4 regions of the Winogradskyella rapida genome follow, and region 1 is predicted to be linked to each of the others. Evidence: riboswitches for the same ligand, from Rfam matches in the RefSeq annotation. Region 1 holds a riboswitch; each other region holds the start of a gene.
What was found. Region 1 has a riboswitch for S-adenosylmethionine ahead of ACFQ13_RS09685 (hypothetical protein). Riboswitches for the same ligand answer to the same signal wherever they lie in the genome.
Positions count from the first base shown of each region.

Region 2: it holds a riboswitch for S-adenosylmethionine, as region 1 does, so the genes downstream of both, ACFQ13_RS11040 (O-acetylhomoserine aminocarboxypropyltransferase/cysteine synthase family protein) here and ACFQ13_RS09685 (hypothetical protein) in region 1, are expected to answer to the same signal.
Region 3: it holds a riboswitch for S-adenosylmethionine, as region 1 does, so the genes downstream of both, ACFQ13_RS01160 (Na+/H+ antiporter NhaC family protein) here and ACFQ13_RS09685 (hypothetical protein) in region 1, are expected to answer to the same signal.
Region 4: it holds a riboswitch for S-adenosylmethionine, as region 1 does, so the genes downstream of both, ACFQ13_RS12665 (trans-sulfuration enzyme family protein) here and ACFQ13_RS09685 (hypothetical protein) in region 1, are expected to answer to the same signal.

Region 1 is NZ_JBHTKM010000063.1:510,924-515,112, forward strand. It holds gene ACFQ13_RS09670 (hypothetical protein) at 1-532, shown strand, start outside; gene ACFQ13_RS09675 (hypothetical protein) at 529-900, shown strand; gene ACFQ13_RS09680 (hypothetical protein) at 919-1,587, shown strand; SAM-I-IV-variant riboswitch at 1,802-1,897, shown strand; gene ACFQ13_RS09685 (hypothetical protein) at 1,932-2,330, shown strand; gene ACFQ13_RS09690 (hypothetical protein) at 2,400-2,801, shown strand; gene ACFQ13_RS09695 (zinc-ribbon domain-containing protein) at 3,307-3,801, shown strand; gene ACFQ13_RS09700 (hypothetical protein) at 3,972-4,189, shown strand, end outside.
Region 2 is NZ_JBHTKM010000063.1:831,682-835,870, forward strand. It holds gene ACFQ13_RS11030 (2-isopropylmalate synthase) at 1-121, opposite strand, end outside; gene ACFQ13_RS11035 (hypothetical protein) at 270-1,820, shown strand; SAM riboswitch class I at 1,920-2,043, shown strand; gene ACFQ13_RS11040 (O-acetylhomoserine aminocarboxypropyltransferase/cysteine synthase family protein) at 2,188-3,486, shown strand; gene ACFQ13_RS11045 (alpha/beta fold hydrolase) at 3,647-4,189, shown strand, end outside.
Region 3 is NZ_JBHTKM010000001.1:249,957-254,145, forward strand. It holds gene ACFQ13_RS01155 (DUF2892 domain-containing protein) at 1-320, shown strand, start outside; gene ACFQ13_RS01160 (Na+/H+ antiporter NhaC family protein) at 330-1,643, opposite strand; SAM-I-IV-variant riboswitch at 1,692-1,788, opposite strand; gene cls (cardiolipin synthase) at 1,865-3,313, opposite strand; gene ACFQ13_RS01170 (lytic transglycosylase domain-containing protein) at 3,317-4,189, opposite strand, start outside.
Region 4 is NZ_JBHTKM010000063.1:1,227,168-1,231,356, reverse strand. It holds gene ACFQ13_RS12670 (homocysteine S-methyltransferase family protein) at 1-398, opposite strand, end outside; gene ACFQ13_RS12665 (trans-sulfuration enzyme family protein) at 459-1,628, opposite strand; SAM riboswitch class I at 1,727-1,850, opposite strand; gene ACFQ13_RS12660 (HupE/UreJ family protein) at 1,985-2,575, shown strand; gene ACFQ13_RS12655 (deoxycytidylate deaminase) at 2,678-3,106, shown strand; gene ACFQ13_RS12650 (S41 family peptidase) at 3,129-4,189, shown strand, end outside.

The DNA.
Region 1 (4,189 bases):
AGACTCATTACAATCCGTTTATACACATAAAACGAAAGCACATATAGATAGTTTAACGGCTGTTATTTATAAAAAAGAAGAAAAAAACCTAACCGAAAGCCTTAAAGCATTACACACAAATTTGGTTTCAATTTTTCCATTAACCCCTGAAGTCAGTGTTTTAAAATACAAAAACAAAACAGTGGCGCTCTGCACGTCATACGATCACAGTGATGCATTTAAAGCATTTTTAGAACAAACACAGCTTAAGGCACTAAAACCGATATGGCATTTAGAGAAAAGTCCAAAATCCTTTGGTAAGGTTGTTTTAGGGAATTCATTTTCTGGTAATCACTACGTAGGCGGTTATACACCTTATGGCTATAATTACGTTGAACTTTCATTACATGATAAGACCACAAGGTTTAAAGCAAAAAATGCAAACAACGGTAATGGCGTTCATATTTTGTATGAAAGTAAAGACACGATTATTGTAAAAGAGGTTCAAAAATTATATCACATCACCTTAAATCCTAACTCTAAATCGTTATGACTGATAGCCTCCTAAGTCTCCTGTTGATTATCGTTTTATGTGGCCATTTCGTAGGCCTTATCCTAGGGTACAAAAGGCGAAAAACAACTCTGACACTAGCCTATGTAAATGCTATTTTTGTAGTCCTTAGCTTTGTTTTTTGGGCCATTACGAGTTGGAATAACAACCTTTATAATATTGCCATTTACGAAGGATTGTTAATCTGTTTTGAAGCTTGTATTTTAAGCTTTGCGCTGTACTCCATTAAAGGTTTTGAGGATAAAACCTATGTAAAAATCATAAATAGCATAGGCTTTGGAATTCATGTATTGGCCATCATGGCTATGCTGTATTATATAAGGCTATTTAAATTTGATCAACTTTTTTAACACGAAAACAAATTTCTCATGATGCTTTTTAATAGGAATTTATGGATTGTCTTATGCTTATGCCTTCAAATTAATAGCTATGCACAATCTGAAAAAGACATGAGAATTATCCCCTTAAAAACCGGAAAGAATCCTAGGACATCATTTAAAGATTTAACTCTAGACCCCGCCCATCTCTTTATACAATCCGAACCCATAGATCAGAATTCGCCACAGATCCAACTTCAATTAAATATTGTAAAAAACGACAACACGTACACGACGTTTCTATGGTATTATGAGACGTCTGCAGATGCTATAAAAACGAACTACCCAAAAGCCTATCTCAACTATTCGTTTTCTTTGAAAGTGGACAAGCAGGACGTGCAGTTGGTTGTTGAAACATTAGACTTTGAAAACAGCATGTTTATAGATTTAGGGCAAACCGCAGTTATAGAAAACCTTAAAATGACCTACGAGACCTGTGTGGGTGAAAGCTCAATTGCTATTAATGGTCAAGAGGAAGGGTCGTTTAACACCTATACGCTGTCACTCGCTGACAAGGATTCCCAGAAAACCTTTTCTTTTACCTCCATACCCATACAGAACGGAAAGACAACATGTATGACATGGAAGACTTACAAGATCTTTATTTTGGCGGCTTCTGAAGACGCCTTAAAGTTAAAAGTCTCTAAAACCTATTTGTAAACCCTACGGACAAGTAAGCTTGTTTAAGATAAATAGCAGCTTAATAGACTTGTAAAATGCTATTTGTTGAATGAACCCGCTATGGTCTACTATAGATCAGCTCATTTTAGAACGCCGGAAAATGAAAGACAGCTCACAAGGATTTCATTTTTTTTTCAAAAACCCAAGACTAATTCATTAAAAATTAAAGATTTTACTACCTTTACATAAATAATTCAAACATCAAGAATCTTATTTATAAGATACCAACCGAGACGAGAGTCCACGGTGGTCAAAAGATGAGGACACAGCGTCAAACTAAAGTGCAACTTCCATTTTTTACTTGATGTCATTAAAATACAACTATGATGTTAAAAAAATTATGTCAATTTCTAAAATTGAGACAGGGTAAAAAAGCGAAAAGATTAGAAGCATTAAAATCCCAAAAACTGATTATCACCAAAACGGTTGTTCTAACAAAAGAATCGGACTTTAAAACGGTAGTATCTTATTTAAATAATCTAGGCATTCAAACCACCAATAAATCTATTCCAGAGATTGAAAGGGAAATAGATAAAAAAATAACGGAGAGTATCACTATAGAACTCGCAAAGCATAGCGATAGTACTAAAGTGAAACATATAGGCGAGCGCTATGCTGCAGTGACCGAAAATCGTAATTTAATGATGCTTAAATTTCATATTAGTGCCTTAAAAAGTTGGACCAAAGACCAATCTACGGAACAACCAGTAGTTAAATTTTAATTACATCAACACCTTTTGTCTTTAAGGCTTTGAGAGCCTTAGAGACACACAACCTAAAAACCCCATAACATGGAAATAAATCAAGTTACTGTTCCCAGTTTTACTGCAGAAATTACAATTGGTCTAAATAAAGGCTATTCTAATGATGCTTGGACATTAAATGACCTTAAGCATAAATTGGTACGCGCTCAGCAAAAGTTAAGAGATACAGAGCGAATTTTATTAAGTGTTAAGCTCACTTTATGTGATATCGTCTTTCTAGGGCAAGACGAACCGTCGGTAACGTTGAGCTTTATTAATTACCCTAAATTCCAAATAGAACATCAACTATTAAAAAAAGGGGTTCTTTTTATTGCTGAACAACTGATGAAGGAACTCAATCAAAATAGAATTGTAATTGTATTTAAAGATCAAACGGTTATGTTAGAGGCTAGCCATGACATCGATAATAACATCCAATTAGGACTATAAGACCCATTGTAAAGCTTCATTTTCTAGACTATTTTATCACCATCAATTAGAGATGCTTTGATTCATTATACGGACGCTTTTCATCCTTGAAAAATCTATAAATTACAGCCCTAACGATACGTCCTAAAGCAACGTTTTGTACTGAGGAAATTCCTCCAATACCACTACGGTTCCGGGGGTACTCCATGATGTCTACAAAGTAAATAGTGTTTTTTTATCCCATAGCATCTCATGTATTTCGTTAGAACAACAAAGGTGAGTCATTGGTTAAGTCTTTAAATAGAATGAACCAACATTTGGAAGCAGCTCGTTATTTCACTAACAAATTAAGGTGTAGAACCGTCCAAAAATGACACGACTTCTTTTACGCATTTTGTAAAACAAAAATCCAGAGGATTATTCAACTAAAAGCATTACATTTAAAAATAAATTAGAAGCAATAGGTTATGTGTTATTGTTATACACTATTTAAGAAACGATTTCAAACCAATAATAAAAATAAAAAATGATAATAGTAGGATTCAAAAATACACCTAGAATATTAGGTACAGTTGACAAATTTGAGTGCCCAAAATGTTTGAATAATACCAACTGGGAATTATTAAGTGTGGAAAAATATCTTACTCTATTTTTTATTCCAATTATACCTACTGGAAATGAGTATAATATAATCTGTGCTATTTGTAAGCATCAAGAAATTCTATCCAAACAAAATTTTAAGAACTATAACCTAAAATTAGATATTGAATCAACATTTTCTGAAAATAAAATTTCAGAAAATAAAAGAAACTTGAAACTTAATGAAATAAACAGAATAATTGAGGAAGACAAAAAAAATCAAAAAAATATCGCATTACAAGGTAGTAAAGAATGGTCTGATTTAGCATCAAAAAAATCAAATGAAGAATTATTATCGATTTATTTTAAAGAAAGACATAAATATAATCCTTCAATGATTATTGCTGTTAAAAATGAAATAGAAAAAAGAAAATTTAATTAATAAAACACATCGTACAAGATCGTGTATAATTCATGGCTAGTTCGGGTTTACTTGCGAAAGTCCTAGCAGACTTTCTATCTGTGATTTATTAGCTTAATTTAGCACTTAAATCTCGCAACGAAGTCATACACAAACACGTTAGCACTTAGCACCAATATAAACAAACAAGAATGGCAGTATTAATAGAAGCTTTTAATGTAGTTGTTAACGATGAAGCGTTTATAACAAAACCTGAAAAGCGAAAGTTGTTTTTAGAAACAATTACTACTAACGCGTTTTGTAGTGATGGCTTGATTTATAGAATTGGCTTTATGGATTCTCAAAATGCTTATCAATACATTAGCTTTTTAGAAAATGAAGTTGGACTTACTTATCAAGACAAATTAGG
Region 2 (4,189 bases), 320 kb from region 1:
CTCCCAATAGATCTAATCGCTCTGCAATTATAACCTTTTGTTCTGAATTAAGCTTACAACCAGGGACTTGTTCCCCATCTCGCAAGGTAGTATCGAATATTTGAATACGGTTATTAGACATTTATCAAAATATATTTATAGTATTGTCTTACGAATATATAGATTGAATTTGCCTTTAAATACCGATCTTAGTGTAACTTTACGATGTTCAGTTTAAAAAAAATATCATAAATAGCTGATTTACAGTATTATAAACCATTTTACAATTGATAACTAAAGACCAAAAAGATAATTTATTCTCATTAGTTAAGTCCTTAACTAAATCTGAAAAGCGTCAGTTTAAACTGTATGTGGGTCGTCTTGGAGTGAATTCAGACTCCAAATTTTTAAATTTATTTAATTTCTTAGACAAAGCGAAGGCTTATAATGAAAGTGCCATTTTAAAGAGTGGCATTGTAAAAAAACAGCAACTCGCCAATGTAAAATCGCATTTATATAAGCAAATCCTAATCAGCTTAAAACTGAGCCCTTCGCATCAAAATGTAAGATTACAGATTAGAGAACAACTCGATTTTGCTTCTATTTTATACCATAAAGGCCTTTACAAGCAAAGCCTTAAAATTTTAGATAAAGCGAAAGAGTTGGCCATCGTTAATGAGGAAAAAAATTCGGCTTTTGAAATTGTAGAGCTTGAAAAAGTTATCGAATCCCAATACATTACTAGAAGTATCAGCACACGCGCCGATGAACTCGCCGTACAAGCTAAAGAACTGAGCACCCTTAATGTTATTGCCAGCAAACTCTCTAACTTATCGCTTCAACTGTATAGCAATATTCTTAAAACAGGCTATGTAAAAAACGAAGATGAAGCTACTATGGTAATCAATTACTTTAACAAGCAGCTCCCTAAAGTTAATGTTGAAGATTTAGGCTTTCGTGAAAAACTATGGCTCTATAAGGCCAATTTGTGGCAAAGTTTTTTACTTCAAGATTTTCTGAATTGTTTTAAATACGCTTTAAAATGGGTGGATTTATTTTATCAGAATCCTAGCATGATTAACCTTAACCCGGTATTTTTCTTAAAAGGAAATAACTACCTCCTTGAGGCACTTGTATTCATTGGAAATAAAAATAAATTCTTAGAAAAATTCACCGAATTTGAGACTACAGTGCAGCATCCTAATTTTCCTCAAGATGAAAATGTAGCAAGCTTAGTTTTTCTTTACACTAATTTCCATCGTATTAATAAACATTTTATTGACGGTAGTTTTGAGGAAGGTTTAAGTCTTATCCCAGCCATTGAAAAAGACCTTATTCCTTTTGGCGAAAAAATTGATCAGCACCATAAAATGATCTTTTACTATAAATTTGCCAGTCTTCATTTTGGCGCCGGAAATAATAAAGCCTGTATTAAATATCTGGATAAAATTATTTCGAACAAATCCCTCTCCATGCGCGAGGACCTCTTGTGTTTTTCTAGGGTCTTAAATCTTGTTGCACATTATGAAGCCGGATTAGATTACCACTTAGAAACGCTATTACGAAGCACTTATAAGTTTTTAATTAAGATGAATGACCTCCATGAGGTACAAAAGGAAATGATTAAATTTATTAGAGGCTTGCAAGACATCTACCCTCACGATCTTAAAGATGCCTTTAGAGCGTTACACAAAACATTAAAGACGTTTGAAGACCATCCTTATGAGCGTCGCGCCTTCCTATATCTCGATATTATCTCTTGGCTAGAGAGCAAAATAGAGAATAAACCTGTAGCTGAAATCATTAGAATTAAATATTTAGCAAAAAACAATCTCTTTTAATGAGATTTTCATAAAAACATCACAAATTCTATAATTTATTTGGATTTCTAAATTTTGTGTTGCAATATTTGTATTCACAAAGTTCAAACACTTACTGAAATGTTATCAAGAAAGGTGGAGGGAATGACCCTATGAAGCCTTAGCAACCCTTAGATTTACTAAGAAGGTGCTAAATTCTACTTAATTTTTAAATTCATTAATTTAAAAATTGGATAGATAACTCAAGACTAATTACTCATCTGTAGTTAGCATTTTCTTTATAATATTTTTCTATTAAGTTCGCTTCACCCTTCGATTGCATTCGAAATTTATTTGAAGCTTATTTGGCTTTTGGTTTAATCTTTTATTAACTCAAAAACTTAGAAAAATGAGTACACAAAAATTCGCAACCCAAGCGTTGCACGCAGGACACGACGCTAGTCAAACTTCAGGAACCAGAGCTGTTCCTATTTACCAAACCTCATCGTATGTATTTAAGGATTCTGACGAGGCCGCAGGGCGCTTTAACCTTTCAGTTCCAGGGTACATTTACACCCGTTTAAACAATCCTACCAACGACATTTTAGAGCAGCGTTTAGCCGCTTTAGAAGGCGGTATTGCCGCAGTGGCCACCGCATCAGGAACCTCAGCGATTTCCACAACATTACTCACTTTATTAAGAGCAGGAGATCATATCGTAGCATCGAGTAGTTTATATGGAGGTACCTACAATTTATTAAGCGTAACCTTACCAAGACACGGTATTACGACCACTTTTGTAGACCCTTCAGATCCTGAAGCTTTTAAAGCTGCAACCCAAGAAAATACAAGAGCCTTTTTTGTGGAATCTTTAGGGAATCCTAAATTAGACGTTCTCGATTTAGAGGCCATTTCAACACAAGCCAAAGCCTTTAAAGTTCCGCTTATCGTAGATAATACGGTAGCCACGCCTTACCTATTAAGACCTATTGAGCATGGGGCCAATATTGTTATTCACTCCTTAACCAAATACATTACCGGAAACGGTACCTCATTAGGAGGCGTTATTATTGACGCAGGAACTTTTGATTGGACCAATGGAAAATTCCCAGAATTTACAGAACCTTCTGCCGGCTACCATGGTTTAGTCTATAGTGAAGCTATTGGAGCCGCTGCATTTATTGCAAAAATTAGAGTGGAAGGTCTACGTGATTATGGTGGTGCACTAAGTCCGTTTAATGCGTTTCAAATTATACAAGGTCTTGAAACTTTAGAACTTCGTATTCAGAAACACAGCCAAAATGCCTTAGAACTTGCGCAATGGTTAGAAACACAGCCTGAAGTGACTTGGGTAAATTACCCAGGTTTAAAATCGAGCAAATACAATGACCTAGCCCAAAAATACCTCCCTAAAGGTCAAAGTGGTGTGGTTACTTTTGGCGTAGAAGGCGGTTATGAAGCTGCAAAAACCATTGCAGATACCACTAAGTTATTCTCGTTACTAGCTAATATTGGTGATACGAAATCGTTAATTATTCACCCTGCAAGTACCACACACCAACAACTTGATGATGCGGCACAAAATGCTACGGGAGTAACGAAAGATCTTATTCGTTTATCAGTTGGTATTGAAGCCATTGAAGATTTAAAAGACGATTTGAAAGAAGCCTTTGCCGTTGTAAAGCAGAAGCTTTCGCTTCAAGATTAAGTTTTAGACCCTCATTTTAAATTCTAAGAGTTTTCAAACTGTTAATAAGCTTAAAACACATTCATTATATATGATGATGCTTTAAGAGCTTAACAAAGTTTGAAAACTCTTAATCAAGATTACTTAAGACACTTAGGTTCACCTCTCAGCACAATACAACATGGTACATTTACAACATATTAAAATTTCAAATTTCACAAATGAGTCGCATCAAACGACCTCTCATAATTTGTATTATCAAACTTTTGGGCAACCGTTACACAGCGCACCAATCATCTTGGTGAATCATGCGCTTACTGGTAACTCTAACGTTATTGGTGAACAAGGTTGGTGGAACGAAATTATTGGTGAAAACAAATGTATAAACATAGAAGATTACACCATTATATCGTTTAACATTTTGGGCAATGGTTTTGATAATAACGCGGAGAATCTCATTGAGAATTATAAAGATTACACCGCTAGGGACATCGCCAAACTCTTTGCTTTAGCCTTAGAGGAATTAGATATCACATCCTTATTTGCTGTTATTGGTGGTTCTGTTGGTGGTGGAATTGCTTGGGAATTAGCCGCCTTAAAACCCCGCTTAATTCAGCATCTTATCCCAATTGCTACAGATTGGAAATCTACGGATTGGGTTATTGCCAACTGCCATATTCAAGATGCTATTTTAAACAATTCTTCTCAACCGTTGGTTGATGCT
Region 3 (4,189 bases), on a different contig from region 1:
TAAATTACCTTAATGGTATTATGGTATCGCAAACCAATATGAACGAAGCTGAAGCTTATTTTAAGAAAGCTATTGATTTAGGCTTATCTATGGATCATGATTTAGCAATGGCGAAATTAAACTTAGCCGGTATTGCATTTTCTAAACGTAGAAAACCTGAAGCTCAAAAATTATTAGCTGAAGCTGAAAAATTAGATAAGCGTGATATGTTAGCGGACCAAATTAAAATGATGAAGCAACAAATGAAAAAAGCTTCAATACCAAAGCACCAATACGGTCAACCTACATCAGCTAGACAAAACCGTAGAAGTAAACGCTAATAGCTTCTTTTACCTTGCTTTTTTCTTGGCTAACAGCGGTTGCATCCCAATTAACGCTATCGTTGTTACAAACAAAATAAGTAAATACCAGGTATTCTGAATAAGGTCTAAATAATCAATTTGACCTTTAGAAAAACTTAAAATCATCAAGACTTGTGCTCCATATGGGAGCACTCCTTGTATTATACAGGCAAAGACATCTAAGATAGAGGCTGTTTTTCTATTGGTTAAGCCGTATTCGTCATTAATTGTTTTTGCAATTGGCCCCGATATAATAATAGAAACGGTATTATTAGCAATAGCCATATTTACAGTACTCACCAAGGCGGCAATACCAAATTGGGCTGACGTTTTATTCTTAATAAGCACTTTGATTTTATTTAAAATATAATCGATTCCTCCATTAATTTCTACCAAAGCAGCTAAACCACCCGTTAAAAGTGATAACAAGAAGATTTCTGTCATATTAGTAAAACCTTCATAGGCAATTCGGGTCGATTCCATAAGGGTAAAGTCGCCATAAAACACGCCTAAAATTCCGGCTGAAATAATACCTAAAAACAGCGTTATAAAAACATTTACACCGAGAACAGATAACAGAATCACCAATAGATAAGGGAGTATTTTTACGACAGAATACACATAAGTAACCTCCTCTAGCGCATTAGATTTTAAATCTAAGCCTTGAAAGGTTAAAATCACTAAAGTGATTAAAGCCGCTGGAAGCGCAATTTTGATATTCTCTTTAAATTTATCACTCATTTTACAATCTAAAGATTGTGTGGCTGCAATTGTAGTGTCTGAGATGACCGAAAGATTATCTCCAAACATAGAACCACCTAATAAGGCACCACAAAGTACAGCGAGAGAAATATCACCTTGACCAGAGAAGCCTACTACAATTGGGGCCAGCGTTACAATAGCGCCCACGGAAGTTCCTGTTGACACCGATAAAAATGCTGCGATCACAAAAACACCTAAATAAATGTATTGTATGGCAATGTAATCTAGGCCTAAATTTACAATAGCATCTACACTGCCCGTAGCTTTTGTCACCGTAGCAAAGGCGCCTGCAAGCAAGTAAATTAAACACATGGTAAGTATCTTATGATCGCCACAACCTTTTAAAAGGGTCTGAATTTTAGACTCTACGGAAGATCTAAACATTAAAAAGGCCACAACAATCCCTACCACAACCGCTATAGGTGCTGGTAAAGCATAAAAATCATCTTTATAGATTCCGACGCCTAGAAAGGTAATAACAAATACGAGTAATGGAATTAATGCGGTAACACTTGGGGAAGCAACTTTTGGATTTTTCATTCGATTATGCCTTAAAAAAAGGAGTGCATAGCAAATCAATAGAAAAATTAGATTAACATTTTTTCCAAAGTATTGGCTTATCGCTTTAGCACCTTGCTCGTTATTGCAGGTTGCTATCTCCTTTTAGAGATTCTTGATAATTTATTTAAGGCGGCAAATATATCTATATAAACACATTTAGCACAAACTTTAACGCTTTATTATTATCTGTAACCTTCTTCTTACAATAAAGGCGCCATTAAACGTGCGGTAGCTTCTACAACTTTAGTCCGCTTAGATCGTTTCTTCCAAGAGGCTAGTTCTAATTTTTCGCAATCCTTAAGATCGGCTTTAAAAAGTGACGTCAGATCATCACTAATGGCCTTATTGTAAATTAAAGCATTCACTTCAAAATTAATATTAAAGCTTCGGTAATCCATATTAGTTGTTCCTATGGTACTAAATACACCATCCACAACCATGGTTTTTGCATGTACAAACCCTTTGGTATAGTGATATACTTCTACACCTGCTTCTAAAAGCATTTCCAAATAAGAATTGGTCGCATATTCTGCAATCCAAGAATCCGATTTTTGAGGAACAATGAGTTTAACTTCAATATTACTTCTGGCAATGACTTGTAGAGCCGTTAAAATTTCAGGATTAGGAATAAAATAAGGGGTCGTGATGTAAACATAATCTTCCGCATTGGTTATGGCAACAAATATGGCTTCCATAATATTAGACCAATCGGTATCGGGTCCGCTTGCCGCAATTTGAAGCGGTACATTAGCTTTACAGTTATGATCAGGGAAATAATTTTTGGAAATCTCTAAGGCATCACCGCTTACAAAGTCCCAAGTGGTAAAAAATAAAATCTGAAGGGGTTTTACCGCCTCCCCTACTAATCGTATATGCGTATCTCGCCAATACCTATCATTATTGGCATTAACGTAGGTGTCTGAAATATTCACCCCACCGACATAGCCAATCTTACCATCAATAACTATAATTTTACGGTGATCGCGATAATTCATTTGCCCTGTGAATTTAGAGAATAGCACAGGCATAAATGGGTGCATTTCTATTCCACACTCTTTGAGTTGGCGTTTCATTTTAGAGCTTATAGAACTTCCTACATCATCTATAACAATTCTTACTTCTACGCCATCCCTTGCTTTATCACACAAGAGATTGAGTAATTCTGTACCAATCTGGTCGTCTTTAATTATAAAATATTCTAAATGAATATGATCTGTAGCGTCTTTTATATCTTTGAAGAGGTGTTGAAATTTATCATCACCATTTTTAATAAGCGTAACTTCATTATTAATGGTGAGCTTAGATTTCTCACTGTTGTAAAGCAGTGGAATTAATTTAGATTTCTGCTCTAACAGTTCATCAACCTCATTAATGGTTTTAGTATCTAGCTCTAACTGATCTTGAATCTTTTTAATTACCGATTGGTTAAGGACATTCTTTCTGCTAAAAATCTTTGTTTTACGATATTCTTGTCCGAAAAGATAATACACAATTAAACCCAAGAAAGGCAACGCTAATAAGCCTATGATATAGCTTAGGGCCTTTGTTGGGTTTAGTTTTTTAAGCAGAATGGTAACCACTGCAGATAATGCAATGGTATAATTAAGTATGATTAATACCTGCCAAATATGATTTTTTAAATAATCCAAGGTTTAAGGATGGGTGTTATAATATCCGGCTTCTGGAATTTCTATCTCATATAATTTACGCGAACTATTATTTAAATGGGGCTCTCTTAACCAAGGGTTATGAAGTTTTAAAATCTTATAGTTGATTCCGAATTTCTTAGAGAATTGCGCAAAATCTTTTACGGCCGTATCTACCTTAACCTTGTACGTTGGGATCTCTTTGTATAAATGCGACTTATTAAAGTTGAAACCGTATTTATCAGGATGTGATAAAATTTCTTTTAGAGCTACAATTCTAAACACATAACGCCCCGTTTCTTCACCCAAAAGTAAATCGTAATAATCATTAACATCTTGAGCTTCTAAACGTCTAGAAACTCCGGCATTTCCGGCGTTATAGGCCGCAGCAGCTTTGGTCCAAGACCCTAAATTAGCTTTTGCTTTCTTTAGGTAATTACAAGCTACCTCTGTTGCCATTTCAATATGGTAACGCTCATCGACATTAGAATTGACTTCTAATCCATTCTCACGTCCTGTAGCAGCCATAATTTGCCACATCCCACTTGCTCCTGCAGGTGATTTCGCTGTTGGTATTAATCCGCTTTCAATAACCGCAAGGTATTTAAAATCGTCTGGCACCCCATTTTTCTTTAAAATAGGTTCTATAATCGGAAAATATTTTTGAGCACGCTTAAACATTAATAAACCATTAGATTGCCAATAGGTATTCACTAATAATTCACGATCCATACGCTCATAAATATCCGGATCTTCAACAGGAACGGCTTCTCCTGCAAAATTTAAGTTTTCTGGCATTTCTAAGGCATAGACATTATAATTGTTAACCACAGGATCTTCATGGCCTAAATTACGATCTGAAGGCGCTTGTGCATTCGG
Region 4 (4,189 bases), 720 kb from region 1:
TTGGTAGGGCCAATACTTCCGGCTACAAAACGTGGTTTTTCAGGATTTTCTTTCGTGAATTTATCCGCAACGTCTCTGGCAATTTTAGCCGATTCATAGTTGAGCTCATACACCAAATCTTCCATGTCGTAATCGGCCATAGCAATGGTAGTCCCAGAAAAGGTATTGGTTTCTACGATATCGGCGCCAGCCTCAAAATATTTAGCATGAATAGCGGCTATGGCTTCAGGTTGGGTTAGGGATAATAAATCGTTATTCCCTTGTAAAGGTGATGGGTAATCCTTAAAACGTTCGCCTCTAAAATCTTCTTCAGAGAAGCTATATTGCTGAAGCATGGTTCCCATGGCGCCATCGAGAACTAAGATTCGTTTTTGTAATTGGTCTGTTATTTTGCTCATAATATGGTTGTGTTCTCGATATAATTTTATGCCATTGTCATAAAATCACTCGAACTGACTTTAGTTTTCTAAAGCCTGTTTTAAATCGTTAATAATATCTTCAGGATGCTCTAGGCCTACAGAAACTCTGATTAATCCTGATGTAATTCCGGTTTCTAAACGAACAGATTCTGGGATTTTAGCATGTGTTGTAGAGGCCGGATGCGTCACTATAGTTCTCGTGTCTCCTAGATTTGCAGAGAGCGATAATAGTTTGATGGAATTCAAAAATTGCTTCCCTGCTTCAATGCCGCCTTTAATTTCAAAAGCTACAATGTTTCCGCCGGCTTTCATTTGTTTTTTCGCCAATTCGTATTGCGGATGCGATTTTAAAAATGGGTATTTTACAACATTCACCAAATGATGGGATTCTAAAAAATGAGCCACTTTTAACGCATTATCACAATGTCTATCGACGCGCACCGGTAAGGTTTCTAAGCTTTTAGATAATACCCATGCATTAAATGGCGATAGGGAAGGACCCGTGTTTCTTGAAAATAAATAGATCTGTTGAATCAGTTCTGTGTCGCCGACAACTACACCTCCTAAAACACGTCCTTGACCATCTATTAACTTAGTGGCAGAATGGATGACTAAATCGGCCCCAAATTTAATAGGCTGTTGCAAGTAAGGCGTGGCAAAACAATTGTCTATAATAAAAATAAGGTTATGCTTTTTTGCAAGGGCTCCAATTCGTTCTAAGTCTAAAATATCTACAGCAGGATTGGTAGGGCTCTCGGCATAGATCACTTTTGTGTTGGGCTGAATAAGGCTTTCAATCGTATCGAGCTCATCAATTTTAAAATAACTCGTTGCAATGTTCCACTTTGGTAAAATGGTATTGAATAAGGTTTGTGTAGACCCAAAGATACTTCTGCAAGATAAAATATGATCTTCAGCATTAAGTAAAGCGGCAAAAGTTGAAAATACGGCCGACATCCCCGACGCAAAGGCATAGCCACGTTCGGCACCTTCCATCAGACAGATTTTTTCTATAAATTCTGAAGTGTTCGGGTTGGAGTAACGGCTATAAATATTGCGTTCCTTTTCATCGGCAAAGGAAGCGCGCATATCTTCAGCATCCTCAAACACGTAGCTAGAGGTTAGGTATAAAGGACTTGAATGTTCTAAAAATTGCGAACGTTCTATTTGTGTGCGTATAGCTTGTGTTTCAATACGATTAGATTTCATTTTTTTCTATTTAAAAAAAATCAAAAAACTAAAAACGTCAAAAGACGTAGGTATAGAAAAAGTTATAAAGAATAAAAATTGCAGATGAGCAATTGTATGGGTTATCTATCCAATTAAGCGATAAATGAATCGCTAATTACGTAGAATTTAGCACCTTCTTAGTAAGTCTAAGGGTTGCTAAGGCATCAAAGGGTCTAATCCCTCCACCTTTCTTGATAACATTTCAATAAGTTGTTTGAACTTTGTGAACTACAATATTCCGAAAGAAAATAGGATTATACAAATTTTATTCACTTTTTTTTATTAAGAGCATATGCATTTTAATTGTAACTTTGAATTTCCCTAAAATATCAACTATGTTCGAAAATTTTTGGTTCAATGTGCAATATGGCATGAATCACGTCTTGGATATTAATGGTTATGACCATATCCTTTTTTTAATGGTACTCGCAGTACCTTATTTGTTTAACGACTGGAAACGCGTCCTTATTTTAGTGACCACTTTTACCGTAGGGCATACGCTCTCCTTGGTTTTAGCGGCTTATGGTGTGGTGCAGATTAACGGCCAATTGGTGGAATTTTTAATTCCGGTGACCATTTTAATTATGGCCTTGTACAATGTCTTTACCGCTGGTAAAACTTCTAAAAATAATAAAATAGGCTTGCTGTTTGTAACCACCTTGTTCTTTGGAATTATTCATGGTTTAGGCTTTGCAAGAGAGTTTAAAATGTTTTCTGGTCAGGCCGAAAATAAATTGGAACTGCTTATAGAATTTGCTTTAGGTATAGAAATTGCACAAATAATTATTGTTTTTGTGGTCTTGTTTATAGGATTTATTTGTCAAACGGTATTTAGATTTTCGCGTCGTGATTGGATGATGGTCTTATCTTCTATCGTTATTGGCTTAGTGATTCCTATGATTATAGAAAGCGATCTTATCAACTAAATTAAAGTTTGGTAAAATTTTAACGCGAAGTCAAAGAGGAATGTATTTTTAACCTTTTATCTTCGTTCTGAACAAGGTACGATTGCATAATACTTTTAAGGAATGTCAAAAATAAAACAGCGTCGTTACGATAAAGCGTATTTACGAATCGCTAAAGAATGGGGTAAACTCTCCCATTGCAATAGAAAACAGGTGGGCGCACTCATTGTAAAAGACCGTATGATTATTTCTGATGGTTATAACGGAACGCCTACGGGGTTTGAAAATTACTGTGAGGATGATGAAGGCTATACCAAATGGTATGTGTTACATGCCGAGGCTAATGCCATTTTAAAAGTGGCATCCTCTACGCAGTCTTGTCAAGGAGCAACTTTATACATTACGCTTTCGCCTTGTAAAGAGTGTAGTAAGCTAATCCATCAAGCGGGTATTGTTAGAGTCGTGTACCATCAAGGTTATAAGGATGACTCGGGATTAAAATTTCTGAAAAAAGCAGGGATTCAGATAGAGCTTATCGAAGATATCGATTAAGATTCCCTAAGAGGGAAATACTATGGCAACAAAAAATAAATACATACCATTAATTATCGGTGCTGCAATTGCGGCCGGGGTGGTTATTGGTGGAAAATTGAATTTTTCAGACACGTCAGATAACCTCTTTACAAGCAATAGTAAAAAGAATAAACTCAATCGGTTAATTGATTATATTGATTACGAATATGTGGAGGAAGTGAATACCGACAGTATAGTTGATGTGACTGTAAACGGTATTCTGCAAAATTTAGATCCACATTCTACCTATATTCCCAAAGAAGATTTAAAACGTGTCACTGAAAACATGAAAGGTGATTTTGTAGGTATTGGGATTAATTTTTATGCCTACCGTGATACCATTGCTGTGATTAAGCCCACCAAAAATGGACCTAGTGAACGAGCGGGGATTATAAGTGGCGATCGTATTCTTATGGCTGATAACGATACGCTTTATGGTGCTCAGATCACCAATAGTATGATTAGTCAAAAGCTTAAAGGGGATAAGAATACCTCTATTAAGCTTACCGTTTATAGAAAAGGAGCGCCGGAGTTGTTAGAGTTTGATGTTAAGCGAAAAGCCATTCCTATTAAAAGTGTAGATGCCGCTTATATGCTTACAGAAGAGTTAGGGTATATAAAAATTAACCGTTTTGCAGAGTCTACCTATAAGGAATTTAAAGCTGCTTTAAATACACTTCAGGGGCAAGGAGCTAAGAAATTGGCCTTAGATTTAAGAGAGAATCCTGGTGGTTTTTTGGGGATTGCAGAACAGATTGTAGACGAGTTTTTAGAAGATGATAAACTCATTTTATTCACTAAAGATAAGCGAGGAAAAGAAGAATATGTCTATGCTACGGGTAATGGTGCTTTTGAAGATGGTGAGATTTTTATCTTAATCAACGAGAATTCTGCCTCGGCTAGCGAAGTGGTTGCTGGAGCGCTTCAAGATAATGATAAAGGTATTATTGTAGGGCGTCGTTCTTATGGTAAAGGGCTTGTACAACGTGAAATGGCTTTGGGTGATGGTAGTGCGGTACGCTTAACGGTATCACGATATTATACCCCAACGGGACGCTCCAT